DNA from 4 places in the Brevibacillus sp. HB1.3 genome. Region 2 is predicted to be linked to each of the others. Evidence: riboswitches for the same ligand, from Rfam matches in the RefSeq annotation. Region 2 holds a riboswitch; each other region holds the start of a gene.
What was found. A riboswitch is a leader RNA that binds a small molecule or an ion and turns the genes downstream of it on or off. The one in region 2 is predicted to bind S-adenosylmethionine.

Region 1 (8,148 bases), on a different contig from region 2:
GTAATCAGTGAACTCTTGAACTTCCAAGTTCACGCCTTGTTCTTTCAGTTTTGGTTGAATGAACTTCAAGATTGCTGCATGTGGAACGGGAGAAGCGCCTACCTTCAATGTTACTTCCTGTTTTCCGCCTTGTGCGCCGCCTTCAGCTGGAGCAGGTGCTGTTTCGGTTTTGCCTCCGCAAGCTGCCAAAGAAAATGCCAACACAGTAGAAAGTACAGATACGACTAGCTTTTTCATGAATGATTTCCCCCTTGCATGTATTTCGTTTTATTTTTTGTCAATCTATATGGAAAGATCCTATTTACGGCTGAATTTCAGAACCAGACGGTCCCCCAGCGATTGTAAGATCTGTACCATCACCAGCAAAATAACAACAGTCACAACCATAACATCGGTTTGGAAACGCTGATAACCGTATCGGATCGCCAAGTCACCCAAACCACCACCGCCAATTACCCCGGACATTGCCGTGTAGGAGACCAGCGTTACCGTCGTGATCGTAATACCCGCGATCAGACCGGATCTAGACTCTGGTAAAAGGACATTCCAGACAATCTGCCAATTGGAAGCACCCATAGATTGTGCAGCCTCAATCACGCCCTTATCAATCTCACGCAGGGAGGTTTCCACCAAACGTGCAAAAAACGGAGCGGCACCAAATACGAGCGGCGGAATGGCACCCAGTACCCCGAGTGAAGTCCCTACGATCATTTTCGTTACTGGAATCAGCAAGATCATCAGAATGATAAATGGTACCGAGCGCAATACGTTGACAACGAATGATGCAATCGTATAAAAAGTGCGGTTTTGCAAAAGCTGTCCGCGAGAAGTCAAAAACAGAATGATGCCCAACGGCAAACCAATCAGGACGGTAAACAGAGTGGAGAAGCCAAGCATCGTGAGCGTGTCCATCGTACCTTCGCCGATTTCAGCCCAATCCACATTTTCGAATGTCCAGTCCATTTATATCACCTCTACTTCCAAGCCACGTTGGCGCAGCGTCTCGATGGTCTTTTGATTCTGTGCGACATCGCCTTCCAGCTCGATCACTAACTGACCATACGGCGTATCTTTCATGCGAGAAATCGTTCCCTGCAAAATACTGAACACCGTACCAGTCTCTTGCATCGTTTGGAAAAGGATCGGCTGGTACGTTTTTTCTCCGAGGAAGGTGACACGAGCAATCGTGCGGTTCCCCGAAGCCTTTTCGTGCTCGACCGCTTCGCGCAGCTCTGTAGAATCGGCTACTTGCTCCACGAATTCTTGTGTCGTCGGATGCTTTGGACGAAGGAATACATCCAGTACGTTACCTGACTCGACGATTTTTCCTCCATCAATCACGCCGACACGATCACAAATGGAGCGAATGACGTGCATCTCGTGGGTAATCAACACAATGGTCAAGCCCAGCTTGCGGTTGATGTCCAAGAGCAGTGCCAGAATGGAGTTCGTCGTTTGCGGATCGAGAGCTGATGTCGCTTCGTCGCAGAGCAGCACTTTTGGATCATTCGCGAGCGCACGGGCAATCCCGACACGCTGCTTCTGTCCGCCAGACAGCTGAGACGGATATTTGTCCTTATGTGCCTCCAAGCCAACCAGCTTCAGCAGCTCGTTTACTTTCTTATCAATCTCTGCCTTCGAACGCTTTGCCAGCTTGAGCGGAAAAGCAACATTTTCGCCGACCGTTGAAGAAGACAGCAAGTTGAAATGCTGAAAAATCATGCCGATTGAGCGGCGCTTTTCTTGCAGCTTCCCTTCATCCAGCTTCGTCAAATCGACGCCGTCCACAATAACTTCCCCCGAAGTTGGGCGCTCTAGCAAATTGATGCACCGGATCAACGTACTTTTCCCTGCACCAGAGTGTCCGATAATCCCGTATATTTCGCCTTGCTCTATGGAAAGGTCGATCCCCGTTAACGCTGGGATGGTTTTACCCTGTACTTGATAGCTTTTATGCAAATGACGCAGTTGGATCAACGCATCCACCTCCCGACCATAATCTTGATAAAAATATAAAAACCCCTTTTTCACAAACGAAAAAGGGGCTGCAACGCAATGTATACGTTCGCATCCACCCTTCTCATCTGTACAAGATCCAAAAATCCTGTAGGAATTGGCACCGCGACGTTCATTCGAAAATGAACCGGCTGCCGGGCTTCATAGGGCCTGTCCCTCCGCCTCTCTTGATAAGAAAGATATCTACGTATATTATGTTCGTTTTTTCTATTTCTTGATGATACAAAACGGATTATATCCTTTTTGAAAATATCACGTCAATAGTAATAGCAGGAAAAGTTTTTTTAATCCATGACGCCGTTGCGGATGATGGTTGACTTTATGTGAAAGCGAAATGTCGCGTCTTTGAACATCTTTCTCCATTCAGCCTGCGTCATATTTGCCTTGCCCCTTCTATTTGAGCGATACACGATCCCGAAACCAGCGGGATCGACATTGAGGTCCTGCAATTTGTGGACTACTTTCTGCAGTTCTTTTCCGAGCTCTTCTTCCAGTGCATGTTCCATGATTTTCATCAACCTGGCATTCTCTAGCTTCAGCGGGAGGGTTAATTCCAAAATCCGCGCATTTAATCGGATGTGAATATCAAAGATCAGGGGAGATACTTGGGTCAGCTCGATTTTTGAATGGCTGGAAATCGTATCAAAGACAAGCTGCACACGGTCTTTTTTACTTCCGCGATTCTTGGGTACCTCGCCAAAAATATGAGCAGGGACAGAAGTATCGTAGCTGCCAATCCTGAATTTTCCATGCATGAGCTTGATTAAAAAGGCTTCCTTAGGTGTGATCCACCCTACATAACGATCCCCTTGAAACAATGCGATCCCCTTGATTTGCAGCTCATTTCCTTTTTTTGTAATGAACGGCATGATCGGGTCGATTCCTTTGTCATAATAAGACCGAAAAAACTCATGCATAGTGGAAGACGGAATTTTTTCCCCCTCAATATTTTGCTCAATCATACGGTATAAATAGATTCCGATATTCCCTTCTTCCGAATAGCGATGCGTTAACATATCATATGTTTCGCCTTCAAATAAGCAAAGATAAACTCTGCTGGAAATAGAGGAATCCCGATACAACGTGTCAACGATACTACCAAGTCCACGCTTTGCCAATTTTTCATTGTAGAGTGCGACACGAATTTGCCCACCCAATACTCTTTTATCTGATTGTAAATTTATCCGATCCCGAATTCCCTTGCTGGTTTCACCGGTGGCCGAAAAAACCTGTATCTTTTCTTTCGCCTCTGGATTAATGGAAGGCATGATTGCTGTCCCCCGAACGTCCCCATCCTTTAACAGATCATAGCCGACAGCCGTGGCAAGTCCTGTCTCATCAAAAATTTGCCGATCTGAACAGCCTGCCAGGACAAGGACACATGAACACCACAACGCCAAAAGACGCTTGGGCAGCATCAGGCACTCTCTCCTTTGCTGGTTGGTTTCACCCTTTGCTTTCGTTGCTTCAGCCAGACCATCAGGTACAAAAAATAGGGGTACACGTAAATAATGTACAGAGTTATATGCGAGTAAATAGTCGTCATCCGACTCATCTGCTGTCTGGAAAGCAACAACAAGGAGGCTACATAGATCACGGGTATAATCCAATACAATGAATGACGTAGATTAAATCCGAACAAGCGCTTGAGACCTCGGGCAGAAGCCCACAAATACAGCATAATATTCGGCAAGATCACGAGAAGCCATAACGAAATGACAACCAGTTCAAACCTTTCCAGAATAGGGAGGTACACCATCTTTTGCATATTGAGTGTCGCCCAGATCGTTCTCATGAGCTGACCCTGACTAAAAAAGACCAGCGCCACAATCATGACAAGCAAATAGATCAGATACGTCACCAGCACCCCCAACTGTACACTTTTGTGTACCTTCTCTTTATTTTGTACATATGGATAGGCAACGTAGAGGATCTCAAAGCCGGCACTGGTCAAAGACATGGCAATCATTCCATTGAAAAGGTTCTCCAGGCTGGTATCCATGACAGGAAATAAATACTCCCACCTGGCAAATTTCAAGGGGAAATATAACTCAAATATCATCCATATCGTGACCATAAAGGAAAAAAACGCAAAGCCTGCTATGACTCTTATCCCCCCTACGACTGTGTAAAACGCTAGAAACAGGATGATTCCTGACAGAACCCACGTTGGTAAATTCGGGAACATCCAGGTTTGGACAACTTCAATGTAGGTACGTAAAATGACTCCAGCCGACACAAAAAAATAGGTCAAATAAATGATACTTATGCCTGTTCCCAGCCACTTTCCAAACACATCTTCCTGAATTCCGTAAATATCGGCTGAGGGGTATTTTTGCAAGGTCTTGTAAATGGTCATCACTGTAAGATGAGTAAGTAAGGCTGCGAGTATGACAGATATCCAAGCATCATGCCCCGCCTCCTTGGCAATGATTCGTTGGAAGCCCAAAATGCCCATCCCTATCTGCGTGCTATGCACAAGAACCCCTGTGAGAAACGCCGTTATCGTATTGCCCTTACTTACATCGATGTTGATTTTCATAGCCGCCTCGCTTACTCGTCAATGTCTTTCTTCTCTTTGGCTCTACCCCTGTCAAAGCGCGATATTCGTTTTGGGTTAAAAAACTTGAGACGTTCCGAAAGGGAGGATAAGGGAGCGCGTATAAAGCCATCCTTCCAATCTGAAAATCGCACGGGATAAATCGGGTACATATAAGGACGCCCCAGACTGGTCTGGCGAAGCAAGTGACTGGCTAAATAACTAAATCCGACTACAATCCCTAATGCACCCAGCGCACCTGCCAGAAATATCATCGGAAAACGAACCACCCGGATCGTAGAACCGATCATATAGCTAGGCGCGATAAAGGATGACAAAGCCCCCAGGGCAACGATAATAATCAAGATATTGCTTGTGAATCCGGCCTGAACGATAGCTTGTCCGATAACAATACCGCCCACAATCCCAATCGTCTGACCGACCTTGGTCGGCAGTCTCGCTCCCGCTTCCCGCAAAAGTTCAATGATCAGCTCCATCAAGAGGGCCTCCCACAACGGCGGGAACGGTACCCGAGAGCGTGATTGCGCGAGCGAAAGCAAAAGGTCAGCTGGAACCATCTCGTAATGATAGGTCAGGGCTGCCACATAGATCGGCGTGAGGATTAGGGACAAAATCATGGCAAAAATGCGCATGAGCCTGTTGAAGGTAGCAAGACTCCAACGCAAGTAATAGTCATCTGGCGACTGAAAAAATTGCAACAGGGTGGTAGGCCCGAGCAGAGCAAACGGGCTCCCCTCCACGAGTATGGCAATCTGCCCTTGTCGCAAACCATGTATAGCACGGTCTGGACGCTCTGTTTGCTGAAGAGTAGGAAATAATGATTTCTCATTGTCCGCGATATGCTGAGCCAGTATGGTGGAATCGAGACTGGTATCTAATTCCAGATCATTGATCCGTTGACGTACCGTATTCACATTTTCCTCATCGGCCGTCCCACTCAAATACAGCATCGACACATTCATCGGTATGGTTTTCCCCACACTCAATCGTTCATGGAACAGTCTTGGGGTAGACATATATTTGCGAATGATGCAGATGTTCACATTCAGCTCTTCTACAAAGGCGATCTGTGGCCCGAGTACAACTGTTTCGATTTCCGGCGCTTGAATGTTTCTGCCAACTGTGCCATCACTGGGGAACGCCAAGCCATAGGACGATTCCTCTACTTGAATCACAATGTGGCCGCTGAGTAAACGCTCAATGGCTTCCCCGTCATCGAAGACTCGGTTGCTGCTAGACACTCCTAGATGCTGAGCAATCACTGCAATTTCGCTTTCTTCCAAACAAATCTCGCGCAGCTTCGGGATGAGCTCGCTGTAAACAACCTTGGCATCTGCCATGGTCGATAAATAGAACAGTCGCACGCGGCCTTCAGGTTCATCGATATGTTCAGTGACCAAGTCGCTTGTATGTGTAAACCAATTACGTGCACTCTCCCGATCCATCGACACTGTCACCTCAGCACTTAGAAAATCATGGTTAGTCTTTCCTAAAAATACAAAAAAAACAGCACGCTTAGTTTTGCGTGCTGCTTTTCTTTTCTCCCACGGGTTGATCTGTTGCTTCTGTAGGAGGTGCGATTTTTTCTTGGATGAACGACTGAACCTGATCGACATCCGGAACCAGAACTGAGCCTGCTCGGTGGGACTCACGGAACATACCCATTGGTGGCAATTGATAGTTACCTGGTTCTAACGTATTCAATTTTAATCCGAGTGCAGACAGCTTCAGCATGTCCACCGAGCTAATATTGGTTTGAACATACGGTGTTACTTCCTTCAAAATGGTAGGAAGCTGCATCAGCGTCGTACCGTTTTTCATCTGATCCACGACTGCCGTCATTAATTTCCGCTGACGCTCCGTCCGTGTATAATCGGAGGTCGCATCGTGGCGGAAACGAACATATTGCAAAGCTTTGTCTCCATCCAGCTTTTGCAGACCTTTTTTCAGATTAATATCGTAGACACCTTTGTCTGTCGGGTCATGATAATACATGTTTTTTTCTACATCGATTTGGACTCCACCTACTGCATCAATCAAGGCCTTGAAGCCTTCAAAGTCAGTAATGACGTAACGATCTACTGGAAGTCCAGTGAACTGACTAACCGTTTCCATTGCCAGCTCAGGTCCACCTTCTACAATCGCAGAGTTGATCCGCGAGCTACCTCTACCGGGAATATCTACATACGTATCACGCAGGATTGAAAACATGTCATAACGTTTCCCCGTAGGATCGATGCTGACCAGCATCATGGAGTCAGAACGAGGCAGCCCGTTATTTTTCATCCCTCTGCGGTCTACTCCCATCAGCAGAATATTGACACGTTCCTTGCCATCCCACTCTGGTATTTCCGCGGCTTTGGTGGAATTCCCACCACTAGGCGGTGCAATATTGGGCTCTTGAATATTTTGAGCAAATTGATAAAAAGAGTATCCGTAATATCCAGCTGTCGTAGCTATCACGACAAGCAAAAGAAGCAACACTCGTTTCCATATTTTCATAAAGTCCACCTTTATTCTCTCTATCCTCAGTTGATGTCATCTCTCCACTTTGATTAGTATACTCGAATTTGCGGAAAGTGGAGCAGCCTTTATTTGGGTACCTGTGACATTGTAAACATTTCATTTTACAAAGTTTAGAATATTCGCTATACTATTCTTATCCTTACTGATAAGGGGTGCATTCGCGTGATATCACCGTCCGTTTTCCTCAATCGCTATCCACGTGAGGCCATTTTCTTCCTCATCGCCAGCTTTATTAACTCCTCCGGGAGTGCTTTTATGTGGCCACTTACTACCTTATACGTACATACCATTTTGCAACGCTCGATGACAGAAGCTGGATTCGTCTTGATGATCCAATCTCTCGCTGGCATCTTCGGCCAATTCATCGGCGGATCGTTGTTTCATCGACTAGGTGCCAAGCGTCTTATTGTCGGCGCATTGATAATTCAAGGTCTTATTCAATTTTCCATTCCTTTCGTTCAGAGTTGGCCTGCCTACCTGATTCTCATGATGGGGCTTGGTTTTACCTTTAACCTGTCATTCCCGGCTATTCAAGCATTTATCGGTTTTCGCTGGAAGGAACAGCGTCGCGAATTATTTAACATCGTCTACGTCGGCAATAATTTGGGGATGGCGATCGGAACCGCGTTGGCTGGCGTCATTGCCACTTTATCCTTCCAGCTTACTTTTTGGTTTAATAGCACGAGCACCTTATTGTTTGCCTTGTTCTTCTTCCTTTTTATGAAGAATATATCCCATCAGGAGCTGGTCGGAGAAAACCTGGAAGAACAGCAAAAACATCACGTAAAAAACAACTTTACCCTGCTATTCCGCTACCAATTGTACTTGTTTATGGCATTGGGCGCAGCATTCATTTTCTTTTCCAATACCGTATGGAATACAGGCGTTGCTCCTTATATTACCGAACAAGGCATGCCGCTGTCTTCGTATAGCTGGCTGTGGACGATCAACGGGATTATTATTTTTGCCGGGCAGCCTATCACTTCCTGGATCAAGCGGCTGTTGAATCAGAGCTTGTCTGCTCAACTCGTCGTCAGTGCTATCGC
Region 2 (8,148 bases):
CGTTTTATTGCTAGCAATTGCCAATATTCTTCGCGCTATGACGCCTACCGCGAAGGGAAGGTTTTACGTGCTTTTGATCCTGCTTTTTCAAACGGAGCCTTGATGGACATCGGTATTTATTGTCTTTATCCGTTACTCATCCTTTTTGGCAGACCAGACGTGATCAAAGCAGAAGGAATCGTGCTTGATTCAGGAGTGGACGGAGAAGGCAGTATGTTGTTGAAGTATCGAGAGATGGATGCCATCGTTAGCTTCTCGAAAATTACGACCTCCTATCAGCCAGCAGAAATTCAAGGGGAGGACGCTACGATGGTGATCGATCGAATCAACCATCTCAAAGAAGTGGACATTCGCTACAGGGACGGACGAATCGAGCAAGTAGCAAGGCCGCAGACCCCGAAGACCATGCATTATGAAATAAGAGAATTTCTACACTTGGCGAAGATCGGGGCCAGACAATCTGCAACGAATTCGCATGAAGTTTCCAAAATGGCCATGCAGGTCATGGATGAAGCGAGAAGGCAGATGGGGATTGTTTTTCCAGCGGATCGAAAAAAACAGTAGGCAAAAGGGAGGGCGTTTGGGATGAAAATGTATGATGTGACCGCCACCGTGTACGAAGGAATGACGGTGTATAAAAACAAGCCGGAAAAGCAGCCGAAAATACGGACCGCCACCAACGGTTATGTAACAGAATCGAGAATCGACATGGACCTCCACACGGGTACCCATGTGGATGCTCCCCTGCATATGGTGAATGCTGGCGATACATTCGAAAGTATTTCCTTGGAGAAGCTAGTGGGCCCTTGCAAGGTTCTCGATCTCACAGCGGTCGAGGACAGGATCACTCGCGCTGACTTGGAGAGCTTCGATCTTGTGCGAGGAGATTTTGTCCTGTTTAAAACAAAAAACTCTTTTGAAGAGGCGTTCTCCTTTGAATTTATCTTTCTGTCTGAAGAAGGTGCGGAATATGTAAGTGAGCTGGGGTTGCGGGGCATTGGTACCGATGCACTTGGAATCGAACGCAGCCAGGAAGGTCACCCCACACATAAAAAATTGTTTGCAGCGGGAGTCATTGTCGTGGAAGGCTTGCGGCTAGCAGAGGTCCCGCCAGGCGAGTATTTTCTGGTAGCTGCACCACTCAAGCTGGTCGGCACGGATGCCGCCCCGGCAAGGGTCCTATTGTTTGAAGGCTTACATAGTAATTTGTCTATCGAAACCGAATGATGAGGAGTGGGAAACATATGCTCAGACGACCAGAGCGAGATGAATATGCTGCTTATTTTGACTATTATGTAGGTCTTGTACCAGAGGGGGAGCTCCAAACGATCCTCACGCAGCAAGGAGAGAGGATCGTCGCGTTATTTTCGTCCCTTGCGCCCGAGCAAGCTGATTATCGGTATGCACCAGGCAAATGGACGGTTAAAGAGGTTTTGGGTCATCTCATCGATGCAGAACGCATCATGAGCTATCGCTTGCTGAGAATCGCAAGAGGAGATCAGACACCCCTCGTCGGTTTTGATGAGAATGCGTTTGTTGAACACGGGTGTTTTCAGCTAAGAGACCTGTCTGATTTACTGGAAGAGTATAAGGCTGCCCGAGCTTCCACCATCGCGCAGGTGCGAGGAATCTCGCCAGAAGCGTGGTTGCGTACAGGACTTGCCAACGGAAACAAGCTATCTGCAAGGACATTGGTCTATGTGATTGCTGGACATGAAGCTCACCACACTAGCATTTTGAAAGAACGGTACTTCGGGTAAGGTAAAATCAGTAGACAAGTATGCCCCTCCTTTTCTGGCATTTTCTAACGATCGTCACGGTCGAGCGGAAAATGCTCTTTTTATTTTGGGCAGAATAATAGAAGAGGAGGGCGAGCAATGATGCAACTTTTTATTTGCCAATGGTGCGGATATGTTGTGGAAAAAGAGCAGCCTGAGGAATGCCAGGAGGGCGTATTTCATTGTGCCTGCTGCAGTATGGAAGAGGTAGAAAGCCTGTTCACCCACAACTGAAAGCCTTGCCAGATCAGCTTGCAATCAGAAAAGAAAGAATTTTGTTGACGCTTGCCTTGGAATTTCTTAGAATAAAGCTCAACAGCATAAATGGTTCTTATCCAGAGAGGTGGAGGGTCTGGCCCGATGAAGCCCGGCAACCGTTGCATATTGCAACAAGGTGCCAATTCCTGCGAGACGTTTCGTCTCGAAAGATAAGAAGCGGGTTACTCCATTAGTAGATGAACCTTCTTCTTAGCGAAGAAGGTTTTTTTAAATTTCATATTTTCTTTATCCAGAGAGGTGGAGGGACTGGCCCGATGAAGCCCGGCAACCGTCACGCATATTTTGTGACAAGGTGCCAATTCCTGCAGGACATATACGTCCTGGGAGATAAGGAGGGGGAGCATTAGCTGCTATCAAGCCTTCTTCTTATCGAAGATGGCTTTTCTTTTTATCTAAAATTCGGGGTATGGGGTGGTAAGGATGAGTGCAGAAGTAGTACGTGTGGGATTATTGGGATTGGGGACAGTGGGTGGGGGCGTAATCAAAACGATCCGTTCACAACAGGAGAAGCTGGCTTCTCGTCTGGGAAAACGAATTGAGATCGTCAAGGCATTGGTGCGTGACTCGGAAAAAGAGCGGGCGGTTCATGTCGACCCGGCTTTACTGACGACAGATTTTGAGGATGTATTGAGAAGCGATGTGGATATTGTGGTGGAGGTCATGGGCGGTGTAGAACCTACCTATGACTACGTACGTGCTTTGATCGAAAAGGGCTGCCATGTGGTAACCGCCAACAAAGAACTCCTGGCGAAAAAAGGAACAGAGCTAGTCGATTTGGCAAATCAGCATCAAGTGCATCTTGCCTATGAAGCGAGTGTGGCTGGGGGTATCCCGATCTTGAGTGTGCTCCGGCAGTTCCTGCGTACGAACGATATCCAAGGCGTTCGCGGTATTCTCAACGGAACAACGAACTTCATTTTGACGAAAATGGAAGCAGAGCAGCTCTCCTACCAGGAGGTGCTCAAGCAAGCACAGGAGCTGGGCTATGCGGAAGCAGACCCTCGTTCGGATGTAGAAGGCTTTGATGCTATGTACAAATTGTATATCCTGGCACAGCTTGTTTATGGGGAATCGCTGCCTTTAGCGGATGTTGTTCGCAAAGGAATTGCAGATTTGTCTGCAGGTCACATTCGGATTGCAAGCGACTTAGGGTACCGGATTAAGCTGATCGCGCAGGCTTATCAAGCCGAAAAAGGCATTCGCCTATCTGTTGAACCAACCATGCTTCCGCTGAGCCATCCGTTGGCGCAAATCCACGATGCGTTTAATGCTGTCCAGCTATCCGGCAACATCGTGGGAGACTTGTTGTTTACAGGAAGAGGGGCAGGAGAGCTCCCAACAGCAAGTGCAGTCGTGGAGGATTTGGCCTATTTATTGACACAGCCATTCACACCGCATCCTACCTGGAAAGAAAAAACGGCTGACAAAGCTGGAGGCACGGTGGATTCGGCAGAACACGTCCTATGTTATCTAGAGGGCTCATGTCATACTGCGACGCCAGATCGTGTCTTGCATTTCCTTCAGCAGGCAGGAGTGAACGTGCATAAACTAAAAGTTCAATTCGATTTGGGGGGCGTCTTGCGCGCAGGGTTGATTGTGACGGGAATCAGTGAACAGCATGAGTCCTTATTGAAAAATGATTTTGGCTTAGAAGTGCGCTGCTTCCCTATTCTTGAATCTGCGTAAACGGCTTCTTTTATCAGGGAGCAGTCTCCACTGCCTTTACACGTGGCTGCACACGCCCGTCACTTTGTATGTCGACATGCTCAGAAATGGATTCAATGCGCTTTAACAGGGCAGCTCCGTTGCTTTCATTCATGGGTACAGCCTGTCCCAATTCTGCATGATAGGGAAGCATCGTCAGCTCACAATCACCGCTCTTGGTACAGTTTGCTTGCAGGACCATCGTTTCCCAAGTCTTGGGTTCATTTGATCGTGTGAAAATGAAATTGCCAAGACTGTATGCAATCCATTTGTCGTTGTATCGTTCAAAGCCTTGCAGTACGTGGGGATGACCGCCGATAACCAAATCTGCACCAGCATCGATGTAGGCACGAGACAGCTCTTTTTGATGATCGACAGGATAATCGGAGCGTTCTTTGCCCCAGTGTGCAATCACCACCACGAGATCCGCTTGGCTGTTCGCATCCTGGATCGCTTTCACTGCTAGTGTAGGATCATAGGAAGCGGCCATACCTGGTTGGGAATTCCCTGCAAACCAGCTCGTTTCGGGAATGACCCTGCTGAAGCCGAGAATCGCGATCTTGATGCCGTTCTTTTCTAGGAAAACAGGTGAATAGGCGCGGCTTGCATCCTTACCGGCACCGACGTATTTTATTCGGTTTTCGTCTAAAGCGTCAAAGGTATCCAGCAATCCCGGAACACCTTGGTCCATGGAATGGTTATTGGCCAGATTCACCACATCAATTCCAGCGTTTTTCATGGCAGGAACAGCAAGTGGCGATGATTTGTAAACATACTCCTTGTTTTGAGCAGCAACACCTGTGGCGGTAATCGGCGTCTCCAAATTGGCAATGGTGATATCATCTTGCAAAAAGAGCGAGCTTACATGTTTGTATGGGTAGTCATAGCTGTTTATAAGTAAGGTTTTCTCAACGTTTCCTGACATCATAATGTCACCGACAAAGGTGAGCTGCACGGAAGACTTTTGGTTCGCGGTATTATCAGGAGCAGGCTGGGTGTTCGGGTTGGCATGTTCTCTATCCATGGCAGTTTGGAATAGGTAGTAGGTTCCGACGACGAAGATGGCCAACACGCTAAAGAGGAGCGTGTTCTTTCCCACACGTGCCCATTTTCTGCGTGAGCGCTTGCGCCGAGCATGTATCCGGCTTGATCTGTTCTCGTTCATTTTTCCCCCTTGTCTTTCTATCCTTACATAAATGAATTTTGATATCCTATAAGTAATACGAAAAAGGGGAGAAAAAAGGTGCAATTAACTTTTGATCATTTGGTTCATTTTGTACATCGGACTCCTCAGGAAGCAGCAGAGCAATTTTGCCAAGCGGGTTTTCATGCGGTAGCTGGAGGGCGTCATGCGTCTTGGGGGACATGGAATAGCCTTAGTTATTTCGGGCTTTCCTATGTTGAGTTTTTGGCGGTTGAACACCCTGAGCTTGCTCGACAATCAAAGAATCCGCTCATACGTCAATGCATCGAGGATGAGGCAAAGGGAGAAGGATTTGGTCAGATTGCGCTTCGGACCAACGAGATGGATGCGTGGGCAGAGCGCTTGCGAGGCCAAGGCTTGCAGGTTACGGGACCTGTTGCGGGAAGTCGTACGCGTGAGGATGGCACGACGCTTCGATGGCGGATGTTGTTCCTCGAAGATGCTGAGAGTACTCTTCTCCCACCCTTTCTCATTGAATGGTCGCAAACCGATACAGAGAGAAGAGAAGATTTGACTAATCGCGGCATCATTGGCGTACATCCGAACGGTGCTGCCCAACTCAAGTCTGTAGGGTATGCCGTGACGGATCTGGAAGAAGCAACAGCACGTTGGCAAAGCTGGTTTGGGTGGGAGAAGAGCGAAGTATTCCACGATAAAGAACTGGGGGCTATCTGCCAAGCGTTTGAACTTCCGGGTGGAAATGTAGTACTTTGCCAACCGACTGAGGAGGGAATGGCACAGACTGCATGGAAAAAACGCGGGCAAAGACCGTTTTTTGCGAGGTTGGCAGGAAGTGGGACGAATAGCGAGTATACGATTGGTGGAGGATCTTACTTTCTAGCAGAGCTGGAATAGTTATTTAGAACAAGGGGTGGTACCAATGAAGTTGACACCACCCTTGTAGATCGTTTAATCAGCATTTCCCTTCGTCTCTCGTAAAAGTACATGTGGAACAAGACGAATATAGAATAGTTCCCCAATCAGCTCTACAATGGTTTGCGTGACGATGACAGCAGACACTACCCCGTTTAAAGGTTCAGGTAGCGCCAGTGCAAAAGGAAGAACGACAAGAGAGTTTCGGGTTCCTGCACTAAAGATAAGAGCCCGCCCTGCTCCAGTATCTAAACGGAATATACGAGAAACGATACATGCAAGAATTGGTGCTATGGCCATAAAGGCTACATAAACGGGAATCACTTGGCTAATAAAATGAAAAGAAGTATATAGTTTAGAGATCTGAGAGGCAACAACAATAAAAAGGGTTAGTGCCATAAAAGGCACAGGAAGCCATGCTGTAGCATCAAGAAAACGTTCTCCGTATGGTTGGCGTCTAGACCACCATTGCGTAAGGAGAGCAAGTACCAGTGGAGCAACAATAAGACCAAAAAATGCTTCGAAAAACGGTCCGACACTCACAATTTCCGCCGATGTCTTGCCCATAAAAAGCCCTAGATAAATAGGTAATAAAAGCATTTGGGTAACAAAGAGTATAGGGGTTGAAACCAGAACAAGCTTCTCGTTCCCTCTCCCAAGTTGTGTAAAGACGATAACATAATCAATGCAGGGAGTAAGCAAAACGAGAAGTACACCTAATCGTATTGCTGGATCGTTTGGAAGGAAATGGGTCAACCCCCAAACAAGGATAGGTATCGCTATGTAATTCGTAACAAGCAGTGCATAAATGAACTTTCGATTCGATAATGCCTCTTTTAAACGAAAAAACGGTATTTGGGCAAACATCGCATACAGTAAGATGGCAAGTATGAACGATATCATGCTATCTAAGCTCTCACTGGATGCTGGCCATAACAAGCCTACTCCAGCGGCAATCAGTAGTACGAAAGCATAGAGCCATACTTGATTCTTTTCCAATTCTTCTCTTGAAATCACTTCCTGCACTTCCCCTTCCTAACACGAACCCGTATTTTTCAATCTTCTCCAAGCATTCTGACCATGTAAGACATAGCGACGTTGCCCGTTTTTACGCTCCGGGGCAGGGAGCAAACCAAAAACCACCTCGAAAGGGAGGTGGTTTTTTTACTAGGTGCCAAACGTCTTTTTGGTTAAATTCCGGTACATCACCAGCATCGCGATACGCCAAGGCACGAGCATACCAAATGCGAGCAAGAAGAACAGTCCACCTGTTTGAATCGGTGTAAAGCTATCATTGATCAACAGTTTAATAATCAGCCGGATGACCAACAGACCGGACAAAATGAAGAAAAACGCACGGGACCGTTTCAAATACACATCTTGCCCAATGATTTCGAAGCGTGACGTCATAATCAACGGAATCGAAAAGATTACCCCAACCACAAAGGCTGCGATATCAAACTTGGGCGGTAATTGCGCCTCCGGTAACAAGAACATCGCAAACCCTGTCGCCATAAAAAATGGTGGCAAAATAATGCTTTTTGCAGAAGCCGGCTTTTTTTGCCGACGCATTCTCAAAAAGATCACTGCAATAGCCATCACGAGAGGCAGCAGGATTCCCAAAACGGGAGAGGAAAGTATCTGCATGGAAAAACGCCTCCATTAGTGTTCAACGTACATTCACTAGTGTACACCAAAGCATGGTCGATAGGAAAGCGTTTGTCATGGTACGTTCCATTCCGATACTAGGCAGCGGCTTCATCATGAGAGCGAACATCCAGCTTATGCTTTTTACTGTAAATAAAAGTTAACAAGCCAAAGAGCAGTGTTATCGAGCCGATGAAGAGGAGGTAGCCGCTAATACCGAGAAGGTCCAGCCCAACTCCTGTAATCGCAAGAGCCAACAAGAAAAATCCACGATCTAGCATGCTTTTGAAAGAAAAGAATCGCCCTTGCTGGTGTGGTGGTAGGCGCTTCTGGAAAATTGTTGCGGTAACCGGGAAGAAGAAAGCAACGACAAAGCCGAACACGGAGAAGGAAGCAAGGACCATGAATTTGTTATCGGCGAATGACATGCCAAACTGGGACAGCGCGAAGAAAAAGAGCATGATGGTGGAAGCTGCCACGAGATTTCTGTGACCTATCCAACGCTTTGCCAAGAGCCCTCCGATCAAAATGCTGATTCCTTCTGCCGCATAGATCCATCCCATGAGCTGAGGTTCCTGTTGCAGCTCACTAAAGTTCAAGATCATCAGGTTCACACCGCCAAGGAACAAGGTGATCAACCCATTATTAATCAGTCCAACAAAC
Region 3 (8,148 bases), 120 kb from region 2:
TGTTCAGGTAGACAGAGATAGACGACCCATTGGCAGAATGAAAACGGACAGCCCAGAACAAAATACTTGTAACCCTGCCCTCCTAACGAAGGAAGGCAATACTGGGAAAGGGAGAATGCCTGTGAAACGGATCATGATCTACTGTCTCGGTTTTAGCTTGTTGCTTACAGCATGTACGTCAGGCAATAAACCCCCGACGAATCAGGCTGCACAACAGCCGAAGCATGCCACTCATACTCAGCGTGTTCAGCAAACAGCTCCTCAGCCTGCTTATAATCAATCTTCCCAAGCCACCGCTGATCGTCTCACCCAACTAGCAACACGTGTGAAAAGGGTGCACAGCGCTACGGCTGTGGTCATGGGCAAATATGCGGTAGTCGGTATTACTGTGGATCCGAATCTGGATCGTCCAGAGGTTGGCGTCATTAAGTATACGGTTGCGGAAGCTCTAAAAGAAGACCCCCAAGGAGCGAATGCTGTCGTAACTGCCGACCCTGCCATCGTACAGCGGTTACGGGAAATGAGAGACGATATTCGTCGCGGCCATCCTGTTGCCGGAATTACAGAGGAGTTGGCGGATATCGTAGGCCGGATCATTCCCCAACTGCCACGCAGTGTGCAGCCTCGTGAAGAAACCCCTTCCCAAGTAAAAGAAAAACGCATGCACAAAGAGCCACAAGGACAAAACAAAATCAACGCAAATCGTACAGGAACACCTTAAAGAAAAAGAGGTATCCCCCCGGATTTAAGCCCGGGAGAATACCTCTTTTTTTATATAGGGTGGTGCTTCAGATGGCAAATGATCCAGTGCTTGCTTCAAATCTGCCACCAAGTCATCGAAATCCTCTAAACCAGCTGACAATCTGATCAAACCATCTGTGATTCCTCTTGCAGCTCTTTCTTCAGCAGGCATCGCTGCATGAGACATGGTAGCTGGATACGAGAGAATCGTTTCCACTGCCCCGAGGCTGACTGCCACAATCGGCAATTTCACGCGATCAAATAGCGCTTTTGCTCGCTCGCGGCTCCCTACATCAAAGGAAAGAACAGCCCCATGACCAGTCGCTTGTTGTGTTTGAATCAGATGACCGGGGTGATGCGCCAGTCCCGTATAGTAAACTTGGCTTACTTGTGGATGCGTAGACAACCAATCTGCCAAGCTCGCGGCTGTCTTCGTGCTCACATCCAGTCGGGCTTTCAATGTTTTGAGCCCACGCATCACGAGCCAGCAGTCCTGCACACCCAAAATCGCTCCCATGCCATTCTGGATAAAGTAAAGCTGCTCCCCTAATGCAGCTTCTCTTGTCACGGCCAGACCAGCCACGACGTCGCTATGCCCTCCGATAAACTTCGTTGCACTATGAATGACCACATCTGCGCCAAGTTCCAATGGTCGCTGGTAATACGGGGTAAGGAAGGTATTATCGACGATGACGAGCAAGCCGTGCTCTTTCGCGATACGAGAAACCGCTGCAATATCTGTCACCTTTAAGGTGGGATTGGAGGGGGTCTCCAGGTAAACCCCTTTCGTTGCCGGTGTAATGGCCGCACGAACAGCTTCTGTCTCTGTCGCATCCACGAACGTTACAGAGATGCCCATTCTCGACAATACCTTGGTCAAAAACCGAAACGTGCCACCGTATACATCTTCCGCCACTACAACATGATCTCCGGCAGAAAACAGCATGAACACGCTGGAAATGGCAGCCATGCCAGATGAGAACGCGAAACCGCGTGCGCCTCCCTCCAGAGACGCAATGGCTTCTTCCAAAGCCTGCCTGGTCGGATTGCCTGATCTGGCATAATCGAATGCACCTGGCTGATCGATATCAGCCTGATGAAACGTAGAAGCTTGATAAATCGGAACCGACGACGCACCTGTGAACGGGTCAATGCAAGTGGAGCCGTGGAGGAGCTTGGTTGCAAAATTCATCGTACACTCCCCCCTACGACCAAACTAGCATTCAAAGCCTGAAACAAATCGGCTACGACATCATCTGGATGCTCGATGCCAACCGACAGCCGCAACAATCGATCACAAACACCGACATGCTCTCTGACTTCTTGCGGGATATCCGCGTGAGTCTGCGTCGCCGGATACGTACACAATGACTCGACACCACCCAGACTTTCAGCAAAGGAAACGATTTGCAGATTTTGCAGGAACAACCCCACCTGCTCCACATCGCGGACTCGGAACGATACCATCCCACTATGCCCTGTCGCTTGATTCACCTGGATCTCATGTCCCGGATGCTCTGACAGACCCGGATAAAATACCTCCGCTACTGCCGGATGCTCACGCAGCTTTTCCGCTACAATCAAGGCATTGGATTGATGGCGCTCCATCCGCAATGCCAATGTTTTCATCCCGCGAATGAGAAGCCAGCAATCTTGCGGTCCGAGTACAGCGCCGATTGAATTGTGCAAAAACCGGATTTTTTCCGACAACTCTTCTCCTTTTGTTACGATGAGTCCAGCCAACACATCGTTATGTCCTGCCAAATACTTGGTCGCACTATGTAAGACGATATCTGCACCAAGCTCTAGTGGGCGTTGACAATACGGGGTTAAGAATGTGTTGTCTACAATCGTCAAGAGACTGTGCTGCTTCGCCAATTGTGTTACTGCTCGAATATCGGTAATCTGCATGAGCGGATTGGTTGGTGTCTCGACGAAAATGGCCTTTGTATCTGGGCGAATCGCATTTTTCAGTGCTCCAATGTCACGCAAATCCACGTACGAAAACGTCAGACCGTAACGAGAGAGCACTTGCTCGAACAATCGATAGGTTCCCCCGTACAGATCGAGCGAAACAATCAGATGATCTCCTTGGGAAAACAAGCCCATGACGGTATGAACAGCAGCCATTCCCGAGGCGCAGGCGAATCCTGCATCTCCTGATTCCGCTATAGCGATGGTCTCCTCCAAAATGGTGCGAGTAGGATTAGCTGTGCGCGTATAATCATAGCCAGTGCTCTGGCCCAAAGCAGGATGACGATAAGCCGTTGCATAGTAAACAGGAAAGCTCACCGCCCCTGTTTTTTCATCTCTGCCTACTCCCGCCTGAATCAATTTTGTTTCCAATTTCATGTCTGTTTCTCTCCCTCCACTAGTGTACGAGGGCATCAAAAAAGCCCTCTTTCCTCTGAAAGAAGGCTTTGTTTACGTCACCGTAAGCAAATCCTTCTCATCTTTCAGAGTTTGATAACTCTGCAGGAATTAGCACCATTATCTCCCTGTTAAAATACAGGTGATTGGTTGCCGGGCATCATCGGGCCAGTCCCTCCGCCGCTCTGGATAAGAAGATTGCTATTCAATTCGATTGACCCTAATACTAATGGATCGGCTGGATTCTTGTCAACAATTTATTTCCACCCGTTAATTTGCATCTTTCAAGGCGGTCATCACTTGATTGTCCAGCTTCGCTGCTGCGTTTTTGTCATACGTCTTTTCATATTGTGGTTCTGCGGAAATACGGGAACCGTAAAACATAATATCGCGAACAGCCTCAATTTTGATCTCTACCATGGCCAGCTTGAGCGGAACACCTTCGAGGCGGTCTGTTTTAACGACAGCACGACCATTAATGGCGAAAGACGAGCCGGCACCGATCAAATGCAGAACAACCTGCGGTTCCTTCGCAATATTAGCCAAAATACGTGAGCGATTATCCACGGCAAAACGAATCGTATCGGCGCTGACAGCATACGTCCAGGACAAGGAACTGAGCGATGGTGCTCCTGACTCATGGTCTACTGTGCCCAAGGTAACAAAACGCTCTTTTTGCAAGAGCTTGAATAAATCTTCGGAAAGAGTTTGGGAAACAGTTTCAGCCATTTCAAAGCCTCCTATCAAACGTTTAGTACGTCCATTTTACCCTTCGCATTGCTGATAGGCAAACGTTTCCTCTCCACCTTGATTCTGGTTGTCTTTTTCCCTAGACTGGTAGGTAACGATACCGAGTAATGGAAGGGGATGGACAGCTTGTCGCCTACAGATCGCCTCATGCAGCAAATTGACCAAGTACTTGAAGAGCTTCAGGAAGTTCGGAAGGTAAATGAGCGGATGCACAAAATTGCGATGTTCTTAGAAGATATCCGACTAGCAGATGTGATCCAAAATTACACAGCCCCGCGCAAGCTGCTCTGGATCAATTTCCTCGCAGGTCTTGCCCGGGGTCTGGGATTGACGATTGGTACTGCTATCGTTTTGGCTTTCCTCGGTTCCCTCTTGACGCAATTTCTTTCGATCCCCATTCTGGGGGATTACATCAGACAATTGGTGGAGTACGTTGAGACTTACAAGCAGCGGCCTTAACGATGCTGACTAGTCTCTGTCGTCGTCATGATCTTCATCGTCCTGGTCATTATCGTCATCATGATGTTTGTCGTGCTTTTTCCAATAGCCATACGCATTGCCGTTGGGATGCTTATCTTTCTGCTTCCCTTTTTCTTTTTTCTTTTTGTCATCATCATCGTCTTCATCGCCGTTTGTTGGCTTCACAGGCTCGACAATGACCTTTGTGCTTAATGCAACGTCAGCTTTCTTAATCAGCTTATCGTCTTCATACAATGCGAATTGAATCGATTTGGCACTAAAGGAATGATTCTTGTAAGACAACGTCAAAGAGAACTCACCTTTGTCATTCGGTTTGATCTCTTTTTTCTTCCCGTCAGGAGCGATCACAACCAGCTCAGTATCGTCCTTTTTGTTCCAGCCGCTTACTGTCCCTTTCACCTGAATGGACTTGGCGGCAGGATTGTTTACAGCAGTCGCCTTGATGACATATGCGGTTGCTTGATCCTTGTCAGGAGCGTTAACGATTTCTACCTGAACGGATTCGGAATCAACCTTCTTGCCATCCTCGTAAACCTCGATCAAGGCTTTTTGATCTTTTGCTGCTTGTACATCCTTTAGTGAAACGGTAAAGCTGCCTACGCCATCCCACAGCTTCTTCACGCTTGCGTCTTTTTTCACGCCATTATAGGTGACAGTTACTTTGTCTGCCCCCTGCTTGACAATTCCTTTTACCTTTAATTCCTTTTTCTTCGCATCCAATACAGACATGGTATGGATGATCATTTCCTGATCTTCTTCTGCTTTTGGAACGATCTTTACCTGTTCGCTATCGACCAGCTTGCTGCCTGCATAGGCACTTACGGTTACATACGGCTCATAGGATGCATCTGGAGCTTCAAAGCTGACCGTAAAAGAGTGCTCGTTGGTCGGAACAACTTCAATGATGTCAGAATTCGGCTTTTTCACAACCACCTTGGTGACATCCGAAGTCACAATTCCCTTTATGTACACCTTGTTATTTTCAGTCTTGGCATTTACGCTCACGATTTCTTCAGCATTCTCTGTCAGGCGCACTTCCAGCCAAATATCGCTGTAGTACTCGTTGTAAATACGCTCCCACTCCGCTTTGTTTTCTTCCATATACGTTTGGAGCTTCGTATTCAAGTTGATTTCATCTACAATGATGTACAAGTGATCCGCTTGATTTTTCAAGAGCATGTTCAACGTGGTTGGATCATTTTTGGCCAGTTCTTTTAAATTGTAGCGCGTGACTTGCTTCCCCTCGTCATTCATGACTACCTTTGTGGCACTTGGACTAGCAATCGAGCTTGCGTTGGCAAAAATTGGCGTCAAACAGCCAAGAATACCTGCCGCTGTCACGACTGCTAATACGGGCTTGGTCATGTACTTCTTCAATGGTAGTTCCCCCTTCTAGTCTGCTAAAATCCCCCTGCTTGCTTGGGTCATGCATATTGACGGGAAATCATTTTCAAAAGTTGCAGCATCCAGGAAACCGCATCTTATTACCTATGAAAAACACTTGATACAAAAAAACTCCCCCCAACTTCCGAATCATTTCGGCAAGTGGAGAGGAGTCTTTGTCCCATTTAGTTGCAGTTGTACTTGGGCTCGCTTTCAATCGCGACCTTTAAAGCTTCGACTGATTCAGCAGGGTATCGCACTTCAACGGACTGTGAATCAGCGTTCCCCGATAACACGTACCAGCTACCTTCCTGACGATAGCCGATATCGCTCATTTGATGATCCTCATGTAGCAACTGCAAGAAAAAAGCAGCTGTATCCAAAGCAGAGCGGTCCTCTGGTCGCGCATCGGCAACCACTTGAATTTGGAGCCAATTAAAAAGTGCATCTTCACGCTTCACGCGGTTCTCCTCACTTTCGCCCAGTTTGCTCCGGTTTGATCCGTACCTTTACAATCACGAGAATCGCGATCGCCACCAGCATTGCACTTTTCACAGGAAGCTGCACATCCAAAATAGCGAAAATGAGAGCTCCAACAAATAAAAGGATGTACAAGAGCACATTTTTCAAAATAGGCATACGGATACGGGTAGCAAAGCCAAGATAATAGACAATAATTAATTCCGCAAACAAAATCCAAGCGCGATATTTATCAGCCCACATGCGAAAGCTGTCATATGCTGTGAGCTGATCTGGATTCGTTGGCACATAGGTTGATGCGATTTGTATCCAGTCCATCACTTATCTCTCCTGTCTTCAAGCGGTGAAACCCCTACCGCTTCACATGCCACCTCATAGGCGGAATGAAACGAATAGTCACTCCTTTTTTCTTAGGAAAACGCTATCTTTCTTACTTTATCAGGTGGTGGATTCTGTGTCAAAAAACGGTAGGTCCTTCCATGTGGCTGGCATGATTTTCCCCGTACATGCTATGATGAGGATATGTCAGTAGAAAAAGGTGGGAATAAGATGAGCTTGTATGATATTGCCGTCAAAACGATTTCCGGTGAAGAAAAGACATTGGCCGCCTTCAAAGGCCATGTACTGCTAATCGTGAACGTCGCCAGCCAATGCGGACTTACCCCTCAATACAAAGGGCTACAGGAGCTGTATAAGCGTTATCAAGATAAGGGTCTCGTCGTTCTCGGCTTTCCTTGCAACCAGTTCGCTGGGCAAGAGCCTGGAACAGAAGAAGAAATCGCAACGTTCTGCGATCGTAATTACGGCGTGACGTTCCCGCTTTTTGCGAAGATCGACGTCAACGGTCCTGGTACCCACCCGTTGTATCAGTACTTGAAGGAACATGCTCCGAGCGAAGAAAATCCAGATATCGAATGGAACTTCGCCAAATTCCTCGTGGATAAAGACGGTCGTGTCGTGAAACGCATCAGTGCTCGTACTCAACCCGAAGAACTCAGCTCAGATATCGAGAGTCTGTTGTAAGGACAAACCCAAATAAAAACGCCACTTCATCCCCAAACAGGATCAAGTGGCGTTCTTTTCTAATCAATCTTACGCTTGCGGTTGTGCTTCATAGCGTCTTTGCTTCTCATAGCGCTCACGATCTGATTTGTTCAGATATTTTTTGCGCAGACGAACGGATTGAGGTGTTACTTCGCACAGCTCATCGTCGTTCAGATATTCCAATGCTTCTTCCAAAGACAACATGCGAGGAGCCTTCATTTTGACAGTCTCATCCTTGGTCGCAGAACGTACGTTTGTCGCATGCTTTTCTTTACATACGTTAACAACAAGATCGTTGTCACGGTTGTGCTCGCCCACGATCATACCTTCGTATACTTCTGTACCTGGGTGAATGAACATGGTTCCGCGATCTTCTACGGACATCAAGCCATACGTGGTAGCTGTTCCTGTCTCATGGGAAATAAGTACCCCTGCGTGACGTCCTCCTACCGCTCCTGGTACAAGTGGACGATAGCTGTCGAAGGAGTGGTTGAGAATACCGTAACCGCGTGTAATCGTCAAGAACTCTGTACGATATCCGATCAAACCGCGGGATGGAATAATGAATTCCAGGCGAACTTGTCCGAAGCCGTTGTTGATCATGTTAACCATCTCGGCTTTACGTTGACCCAATGTCTCCATAACCGCCCCTGTGTACTCCTCAGGCACATCAATGATCAACAGCTCTGCCGGTTCCATTTTTTGTCCATCGATCATACGAATGATAACCTCAGGCTTGGACACACCCAGCTCAAAGCCTTCACGACGCATGTTCTCTACCAGGATGGACAAGTGCAATTCACCGCGTCCAGAAACCACATACGCATCTGGCGAATCTGTTTCATCTACACGCAGAGATACATCTGTCTCCAGCTCAGACATTAGACGATCACGCAGCTT
Region 4 (8,148 bases), on a different contig from region 2:
CGATCCACGCCCCATTTTTCGTAAATGATCTCTTGGGTATCCAGGAAGGAGACAACTTCCTCGGGTGCGGAGATGTACTCATTGTTGTCGTGAAAACGAATTTGTGCCATCGTTTATTCCTCCTTAATTGGTGGTTGTAGTGGACACGACTGCTTGGCTCAATTGCAGCCAGCGGGCGTGATACTCGAATAGGAATTCAAAAGCTTCCAGATGGCGCTTGGCCTCGAAGTCATTGCCGCCCCACGTGTAGATACCGTGGTTACGGATGAGTACGCCGGGAACTTCTGGTGTGATTACTTTTTCAATGGCGGCAGCCAAGGTCGGAATATCGGCAAAGTTCTCAACAATCGGAACAGTAATCCGCGCGTTTTCTTCCCAGATTCCGAGTCCCTTAATCAGCTCTTGTCCTTGGATGGAGAAAGCGCGTTGTCCAAAGTACAGCTCGGAAATGAGATTGTTCCATACGGTATGGACGTGGAAGCAAGCCCCTGCCTTCGGGAACGTTTTGTAGACGACGGCGTGGATGAGCGTTTCCGCGGAAGGCTTGAGAGCAGTTTCATCCACTGGACGCGAATCTTGATCCACGACCAGATAATCTTCGGGGGACAGCTTTGTTTTGTCTTTGCCGCTTGCCGTTACGGCAAATTGCAAGGGATCGTTTTGTATTTTAATAGAGAGATTGCCACTGGTGCCGGGAAACCAGTCCCGGCGGGCAAATGTCAGCTTGGCGTCATCCAGACGGCGAAAGGCATCCAGACGTTGTTCGAGTGTTGCAGTCATGAATTAGACGACCTCCTGTTGGACTTGCTGTAAAATGCGAATCACATCGTGGAATGTGGCAAACTTGCTATGTGGCAATTGTAGCTCTTCCGACTTGTCAGCGAGGAAGGAACGGGCAATCACATAATCAGCAATTCTGGCTCCAGCCAAATCAGTGATGGAGTCGCCGATGACGATTCGGAAATGGGTTGCTGGATCGTAACGGCGGATGATGGTCGTCTTGCACATGCCGCAGCCGTTTGTGCAATGTTCATCGCAAGCGTTTGGCCACGTAATGGTGATGCGCTCTCCGCTGAAATCACTGCCATTGCAGTAGATCGGTACATCGGTAAGATCGAAGGGTGCCAGGATAGGCTCCAAGAAAAAGTCGATGCCGCCACTTGTGATCAACAGCTCGATGCCTTCTTCGCGGCAATAGCTCACGAAGTCAGCAAATCCCGGGCGAATGGTCGCTTCATGGACAATAAAATCAATAATGTCCTGGCGCAAGGAGGAGGGCAAGAGTTGAAACAGCTTGCCAACCCCTTCCTGAACGCTTATTTTTTGCGAAAGGATTTGCTCCGTCAAGGCTTCCCACTCAGGGGGAGCGAACTTGCGGACAATCGCGACAATGTTGTCTTTTTCGGTAATCGTTCCGTCGAAATCGCAGAACAGGACGAGCTTCTTACTCATCGTGCGCCACCCCACTTTTCCAGGGCGACCGCCAGTTCTTGTGATTCCGAGGCGGCTTCTTCCAAGGTTCGGCCTGCGGTGACTGCATCAATCGCAGCAACGAATGCTTTCGCTCCTGCGGTTGCTCCACCGGGATGACCGTGGATTCCGCCTCCTGCATTGACGATTTGATCGAGTCCGAAGTCTTGAAAAAGCTGTGGAACCAGCCCCGGATGAATGCCGGCAGACGGAACCGGGAAGGAACGGCGTACACCATTCAGTGGATCTGTCAAATGCTTCGCGAGCTGCAACGCTTCTGTTTTGTCCAGAGCGACATTGCCATATGGGGATGGGAAGAGCACCAAATCTGCCCCAGCTACACGCATCAACGTACCGAGTAGGAGCGGGGTGGAGATGCCGTAGTCAGGTGATGGATAGTATGCGCCTGCTAAAGCTGGATGCGCCATGATTGGTACGTGTACGTCAGGATCGGCTGCCAAACGGTGCAGGGCATCGAAGCCAAAGGCCAGCACGTTGAACAAGAGGCAGTCAGCACCCGCCTCTACCGCACGCTTCGCTTTTTCGTTCAGCTCATGCACAGGTCCAGTCAGGTTGGCTGCATAGAGGACGGGCTTGCCAGTTTCGGCTTCGGTCTCTTGTGCGATCTGCTTGAACGCTTTGATCCGTTCGATAAAAGGAGCACGGTCATCTGCAAAGAAGATTTCGTCATCTTTCACGAGATCGACTCCGCCCAAGGCTTGTGCGCGGAATTGCGTCTTCAGATCGTCGAAAGGAAGACCCAGACACGATTTGAAAATGCTCATCAAGAGCGGGCGGTTATGTGCACCTAAACGTTCGCGCAGACCATCAATGCCGAACTTCGGTCCAGGGAAAGCCTGGAGGAATGATTCAGGGAAAACAATGTCGACGAGCTTGATTTTGCCGTCCATCGACAGTTTGCCGAATATTCCGGTTAACAAGGAAGGAATGTCCGCTGTAAAATTGCGAGTCGGATAGCTAACGGTAATCAGACCGCGTGTTTCTCCGTTTTCCAGTGTCGTAATCGGTGTCGCGCTCACAGCTTCACCGAGATATGGCGCTAGCTCAGCTTGCTTGGCAAGCGGCAGGTCCGTCCAGGAACCGACTGTCATGCCGACAGCAATGGCTTGCGCTTTTTTGTTCAAGTCTTTTGCTTGTGTGAGATAGGTGACGAGGATACGTTGTTCACTCATGGTACGTCAAATCCTCCTTGAATTAATAAAAAAAGCCTCCCCATTGAGCGGGGAGGCGGTTGTCGACTATGAAAGCGTCTCGTCTCCTCTCATCTCTCGGGTCAGTAGCCGAAACGAGCCAAAAGTGCTCGATCTCGACTCTTATCCGTTGGAATTAGCACCGTTTCGCTATCCAAGGTACGCATGATGAGCGTACGATTCATGGTATAGCGCCGGTTGCCGGGCATCATAGGGCCAGTCCCTCAGCCAGCTCGCGATAAGAGTTATTCGTTTCCCCCATGATATGACGTTCATTGTCAGGAGTCAATCTTGTTTTTTCAGAGAATGTGCAGCAGGTTATTAGAAAAATGAGACGAAGATGAAACCTTTTTACAATTCCTTCGTGGTGTCGATAACAGCAGCGTTTTTAGGCAAGGTAGACTGGTGGAATTGGGAGAGACCTGCGGCATCCGGAACACAATACAGCTACTGATAGCAGGGTGCGAATTTTTGCACAAAAGGGTGTTGACATCGTGGAAGCGTTGGTTGTATGATTCAAACTAAATCAAAAACCGAATACGTTTTGGATACCTTATCCAGAGAAGGTGGAGGGACTGGCCCGATGATACCCGGCAACCGACATGACGCCATTCAGACGCGAGGAAGCGAACGATTGACAGGCGACATGCACGGTGCTAATTCCTGCAGAAACAAAAGTGGTCTGGAAGATAAGGGGGACATCAACACGTTTCTTACACGTGACGACAGCGACCTCTTTTCTTCGGGAAAAGAGGTCTTTTTTGCTCTCATGACACAAACAAAACAAGTAGAGATAGAGGAAAAATACGTAGAGGGGAGTTTTGGAATCATGGCATATCGCGCATTGACTGAACAGGAAGCAGTGGAGTACGTAAAGGGAATACCGGGTCTTTTTAGCGAAGGAGCAGAGCTGACCAGCCGAGAAATCGGGGATGGCAACCTCAATCTGGTTTTTGACATTCAAGAGCCAGCAACCGGTAAGAGCGTCATTGTCAAGCAAGCACTGCCTTTTGCCCGCGTTGTGGGGGAATCTTGGCCGCTTACGATTGATCGGGCTCGCATCGAGAGCGAGGCACTCCGCATTCAGCACAAATACGTTCCAGACCTGGTGCCACAGGTGTATCATTTCGATGGGGAACTTGCCTTGACAGTTATGGAAAACGTCGGTGACCACATCATCATGCGCAAAGGGCTGATCGAAGGAAAGCGGTACCCACTATTCGCGAAGCAAATTGGCCGTTTTCTCGCGCAAACGTTGTTCTTCACATCCGATCTGGGCGCACATCCATACGATAAAAAAGCGCTAGTCGGAACATTCATAAATCCAGAATTATGCAAAATTACAGAAGATCTCGTCTTTACCGATCCGTATGAAAATGCGCCTACCAACGACTTCAACCCGTTGATCCGCCGCGAAGTCGAGGCGATCTGGAACAACAGGCCGCTGAAGCTGGAAATCGCCAAGCTGAAATACGATTTCCTTACGCGCTCGGAGGCGTTGCTGCATGGTGACTTGCATACCGGAAGTATTTTTATCACGGAAAACAGCCTAAAAGCAATCGATCCAGAGTTCGCTTACTACGGTCCAATCGGCTTTGACATTGGGGCGATTATAGCCAATCTGCTGCTCAACTACGCAGGACAGCACGGTCTGCAAAAAGATCAAGGAGAACGGGAAGCGTACCGCGAATACTTACTGGAAACGGTCGAGGATGTCTGGAATGAATTCGTTTCGCAATTCGTTCAACTCTGGCACAAGCACGCCAAAGAGCGCAGCGCCCATGTCGAAGGACTGTGGCAAAGCTACGTGAAGCGCTTAATTCAGGATACAGCAGGCTATGCCGGATGCAAAATTTTGCGTCGCGTCATTGGCTTGGCAGGCGTAGCGGACCTAAATGCTATCGAAGACGACCAGACTCGCGCAGAAGCAGAGCGTCTGGCTCTCTCGATTGGAGAAGCGCTGATTCTCGGTCGCGGCGGCATCGACGAATCGACAGATATTACGGACATTGTACGCACAGTAACTGAACGCTACTACCAGGAGGCTACAACAGTATGACAACCAGCACTCAATTGGCACCTGTAAAGTGGGAGAATGATGCATTGGTCCTGCTTGACCAGACGCGTCTGCCAGTAGAAACGATCTATTTAAACTTGACCACCTCCGAGCAAGTATGGGGTTCCATCCGACGCTTGGAAGTACGTGGCGCACCAGCCATTGGCATGGCGGCGGCTTACGGGCTCTACCTGGGCATTCGTGGTAGTGAAGCGAGTAACTACGACGAGTTTTGGCAGGAACTGAACCAGCAGGCAGACTACCTGGGCTCTTCCCGTCCGACAGCGGTGAATCTGTTCTGGGCGTTGGATCGCATCAAGGCTCGTGTTGAAAAAGAAAGCGGTGCGCCGATTGCCGAGTTGAAGGTGGCAGTGCTCGATGAAGCATTGGCGATTCAAAAGGAAGACGCTGAAGTATGCCGGACCATCGGGGAGCATCTGCTCACTCTGTTGCATGACGGTATGGGAATTCTCACGCACTGTAACCCAGGGGCATTGGCTACAGCAGCGTACGGAACGGCTACTGCTCCCTTTTATTTGGCAAAGGAACGCGGTTGGAACCTGAAGGTGTACGCGGATGAAACCCGTCCTGTTCTTCAAGGCGCTCGTCTTACTGCATTCGAATTGCAGCAAGCAGGAATTGATGTGACGCTGATCTGCGACAACATGGCGGCGATGGTCATGTCCCAAGGAAAAGTAGAGGCTGTCATCGTGGGGACAGACCGCGTAGCAGCGAACGGCGATGTCGCCAACAAAATCGGTACGTATGGGGTAGCGGTATTGGCAAAAGCTCACGGCATTCCGTTTTACGTGGCAGCTCCCTTGTCCTCCGTCGATTTGGAGACACCGACAGGCGCAGATATTCCGATTGAAGAGCGTCCAGCCGAGGAAATTACCCATGGCTTGGGCAAACAGGTAGCTCCAGACGATATCAAGGTGTACAATCCTGCGTTCGATGTAACGCCAGCGAAGTACATTACTGCGATTGTTACGGAGACTGGCATTTTTAAGCCGGAAGAGATCGGCAATAGCAAAAAATAAAAGATACTTTTATATGCGTTCGCCTATTGTTGCTGGCGGGCGCTTTTTGCTCATTTTGGCGTTTTCCAGTAACATATCCAAGAAAAGGGGAGATTCGTAATGCAAACGATCCAACAGATAGCCATCAATGAAGATACGTACCTGAAACAATTAGAATTAGCTGATGCTGAGGAGTTATTTTTGCTTACGGATTCAAACCGGGAGAATCTTATGGAATGGCTGCCGTGGCTGAATTATACGAAGAAGGTAGAGGATTCTCGCCAATTCATCCAAGCGACGATTCATCAGTACAACGATAATCGTGGCATTAACTACGGCATTTGGTACCAAGGACGTCTGGCTGGCACAGTCGGCGTACATACAGTGGATTGGATCAACAAAAAGACGTCCATTGGCTATTGGCTGGGTGCGCAATTTCAGGGAAAGGGCCTGATGACAGAAGCAGTGGCGACCTACTTGGACGTGTTGATCTTCGGTTCATGGGATTTGGAAAAAGTAACGATTCAGGCTGCTACGGAAAACCACAAGAGCAGATCGATCCCGGAACGATTAGGGTTTCAACTGGAAGGGGTACTGCGCCGGAATGAATTTCTTTACGATCATTACGTGGATCATGCCACTTACAGCCTGCTAAAAGAGGAATGGCTTGACTGGAAAACCGATAAAAAATCTTAGATTGAACTGTATGCTTCGATTGACAATGAAAATTCTGTAAATTACGATGGTGAAGACAGATCAAGAGGGCTGCGCGTGATTCGCAAGCCCTTTTTTAGTCGTGCTGTTAGGTCTAAATAAATAGAGGTGATTTACATGCAGACACTTCGGCAATTATCTTGGTTTTTTCGTGCCTATTGGAAGCGATACGTCATTGGAATTTCTGTGCTGTTTGTCATCGATGTCCTCATGCTATGGCCGCCGAAATTAATCGGGGACACGGTAGATTCAATTCGTAACAGTTCCCTTACGGACGCCGACTTGACGCAAACAGTGGTCATCTTGCTCGTATTGGGTGTGAGTTTGTATGGATTGCGGTTTCTCTGGCGGTACTTGTTAAATGGGGGAGCCTTGATTCTGGAGCGAACGCTACGCGAGCGACTATTTGCCCATTTGACCAAAATGACCCCGTCGTTTTTTCATCGCAAACGCAGTGGTGATCTGATGGCCGTGGCTACCAACGACATCCCTGCCATTGAACAAACGGCGAGTACAGGGGTGCTTACGCTTGTCGATGCGTTGTTCATGACCGTGTTAACGCTAGGTGTCATGGTAACCGCGATTGATTGGAAGCTGACGCTGGCTGCGCTGATCCCGATGCCGTTTTTGGCTTGGTCAACGGCGTATTATGGAAAGCTGCTGCATGAGCGCTTTTACTTGGCACAGGAAGCCTTCGGAGAGATGAATGATCATGTTCAACAATCCGTATCGGGTGTTCGGGTGTTGAGAGCATTTGTTCAGGAAAAGGCCGATATCGAGGCATATCGCCGGGTCAGTGAAAAAACGTTGGAGCGAAATGTGAGCGTTTCGCGGATCGACGCGCTGTTTGAGCCGACGATCGCGATTATTATTGGGTTCAGCTTTTTGATCGGGCTGGGCTATGGCACGTATTTGGTGTTCACTAGCGCTATCTCCTTAGGGGATTTGGTTGCGTTAAATTTGTACTTGGGACTTTTAATTTGGCCGATGTTCGCTTTTGGTTGGCTGGTTAATGTGTTGCAGCGGGGTGGCGCATCCCACAAACGCTTTACAGAGCTAATGGTGGAGCAGCCAGATGTGACGGAAGCAGCGAATCCAGTCACGAGCCAAATCGCCAATACCGTAGAAGCACGCCATTTTTCCTTTACATATCCGGGCACTGACAAGCCAGCACTCACCGACATCTCGTTCCGTTTGGGTGAAGGAGAGACGCTTGGGATTGTCGGGAGGACGGGAAGCGGCAAGTCGACGTTGTGCCGTGCCTTGTTGCATCAATATCAAATGAAGGAACAAGTCCTGTTTATCGGGGGCATCCCAATCGAAGGACTCGCTTTTGATACGCTGCGGGAAAAAATCGGCTATGTGCCTCAGGAGCATTTGCTGTTTTCACGGACGATTGCCGAAAATGTGTCATTCGGGAAACCACAAGCGACGACCGAGGAAGTGATGCATGCGCTGGAGCTTGCGGAGATGAAGAGAGATTTGGCCCAATTCAGAGAGGGATTGCAAACCATGGTTGGGGAGAAGGGGGTCACCCTCTCCGGGGGGCAAAAACAGCGCATTTCCATTGCACGTGCTCTCTTAATGGATGCAGGTATTCTGATTCTCGACGATTCACTATCGGCAGTGGATGCGCGGACGGAGGAGAGTATCCTTCGTCATCTGCGACAGGAGCGCG

Region 1: it holds a riboswitch for S-adenosylmethionine, as region 2 does, so the genes downstream of both, HPY31_RS24265 (methionine ABC transporter ATP-binding protein) here and HPY31_RS09025 (homoserine dehydrogenase) in region 2, are expected to answer to the same signal.
Region 3: it holds a riboswitch for S-adenosylmethionine, as region 2 does, so the genes downstream of both, HPY31_RS08455 (aminotransferase class I/II-fold pyridoxal phosphate-dependent enzyme) here and HPY31_RS09025 (homoserine dehydrogenase) in region 2, are expected to answer to the same signal.
Region 4: it holds a riboswitch for S-adenosylmethionine, as region 2 does, so the genes downstream of both, mtnK (S-methyl-5-thioribose kinase) here and HPY31_RS09025 (homoserine dehydrogenase) in region 2, are expected to answer to the same signal.

What each region holds. Positions count from the first base shown of each region.
Region 1 covers NZ_JABMIT010000013.1:59,065-67,212, forward strand. Annotated here, with positions in the region: gene HPY31_RS24255 (MetQ/NlpA family ABC transporter substrate-binding protein) at 1-237, opposite strand, end outside; gene HPY31_RS24260 (methionine ABC transporter permease) at 298-963, opposite strand; gene HPY31_RS24265 (methionine ABC transporter ATP-binding protein) at 964-1,977, opposite strand; SAM riboswitch class I at 2,078-2,193, opposite strand; gene HPY31_RS24270 (Ger(x)C family spore germination protein) at 2,301-3,434, opposite strand; gene HPY31_RS24275 (GerAB/ArcD/ProY family transporter) at 3,434-4,558, opposite strand; gene HPY31_RS24280 (spore germination protein) at 4,570-6,021, opposite strand; gene HPY31_RS24285 (LCP family protein) at 6,092-7,078, opposite strand; gene HPY31_RS24290 (MFS transporter) at 7,265-8,148, shown strand, end outside.
Region 2 covers NZ_JABMIT010000003.1:294,967-303,114, forward strand. Annotated here, with positions in the region: gene HPY31_RS09010 (Gfo/Idh/MocA family protein) at 1-564, shown strand, start outside; gene HPY31_RS09015 (cyclase family protein) at 586-1,227, shown strand; gene HPY31_RS09020 (DinB family protein) at 1,245-1,760, shown strand; gene HPY31_RS29005 (hypothetical protein) at 1,878-2,012, shown strand; SAM riboswitch class I at 2,107-2,213, shown strand; SAM riboswitch class I at 2,280-2,391, shown strand; gene HPY31_RS09025 (homoserine dehydrogenase) at 2,478-3,743, shown strand; gene HPY31_RS09030 (CapA family protein) at 3,757-4,926, opposite strand; gene HPY31_RS09035 (VOC family protein) at 5,005-5,820, shown strand; gene HPY31_RS09040 (arsenic resistance protein) at 5,875-6,855, opposite strand; gene HPY31_RS09045 (CcdC family protein) at 7,006-7,485, opposite strand; gene HPY31_RS09050 (MFS transporter) at 7,584-8,148, opposite strand, start outside.
Region 3 covers NZ_JABMIT010000003.1:171,117-179,264, reverse strand. Annotated here, with positions in the region: gene HPY31_RS08465 (YhcN/YlaJ family sporulation lipoprotein) at 116-721, shown strand; gene HPY31_RS08460 (trans-sulfuration enzyme family protein) at 746-1,933, opposite strand; gene HPY31_RS08455 (aminotransferase class I/II-fold pyridoxal phosphate-dependent enzyme) at 1,930-3,093, opposite strand; SAM riboswitch class I at 3,188-3,307, opposite strand; gene HPY31_RS08450 (pyridoxamine 5'-phosphate oxidase family protein) at 3,382-3,840, opposite strand; gene HPY31_RS08445 (DUF5665 domain-containing protein) at 4,009-4,320, shown strand; gene HPY31_RS08440 (hypothetical protein) at 4,330-5,718, opposite strand; gene HPY31_RS08435 (hypothetical protein) at 5,910-6,185, opposite strand; gene HPY31_RS08430 (YlaH-like family protein) at 6,196-6,522, opposite strand; gene HPY31_RS08425 (glutathione peroxidase) at 6,754-7,227, shown strand; gene typA (translational GTPase TypA) at 7,297-8,148, opposite strand, start outside.
Region 4 covers NZ_JABMIT010000005.1:299,100-307,247, reverse strand. Annotated here, with positions in the region: gene HPY31_RS14390 (1,2-dihydroxy-3-keto-5-methylthiopentene dioxygenase) at 1-110, opposite strand, end outside; gene HPY31_RS14385 (methylthioribulose 1-phosphate dehydratase) at 124-780, opposite strand; gene HPY31_RS14380 (2-hydroxy-3-keto-5-methylthiopentenyl-1-phosphate phosphatase) at 784-1,452, opposite strand; gene HPY31_RS14375 (2,3-diketo-5-methylthiopentyl-1-phosphate enolase) at 1,449-2,663, opposite strand; SAM riboswitch class I at 2,750-2,926, opposite strand; SAM riboswitch class I at 3,232-3,377, shown strand; gene mtnK (S-methyl-5-thioribose kinase) at 3,511-4,740, shown strand; gene mtnA (S-methyl-5-thioribose-1-phosphate isomerase) at 4,737-5,777, shown strand; gene HPY31_RS14360 (GNAT family N-acetyltransferase) at 5,877-6,452, shown strand; gene HPY31_RS14355 (ABC transporter ATP-binding protein) at 6,588-8,148, shown strand, end outside.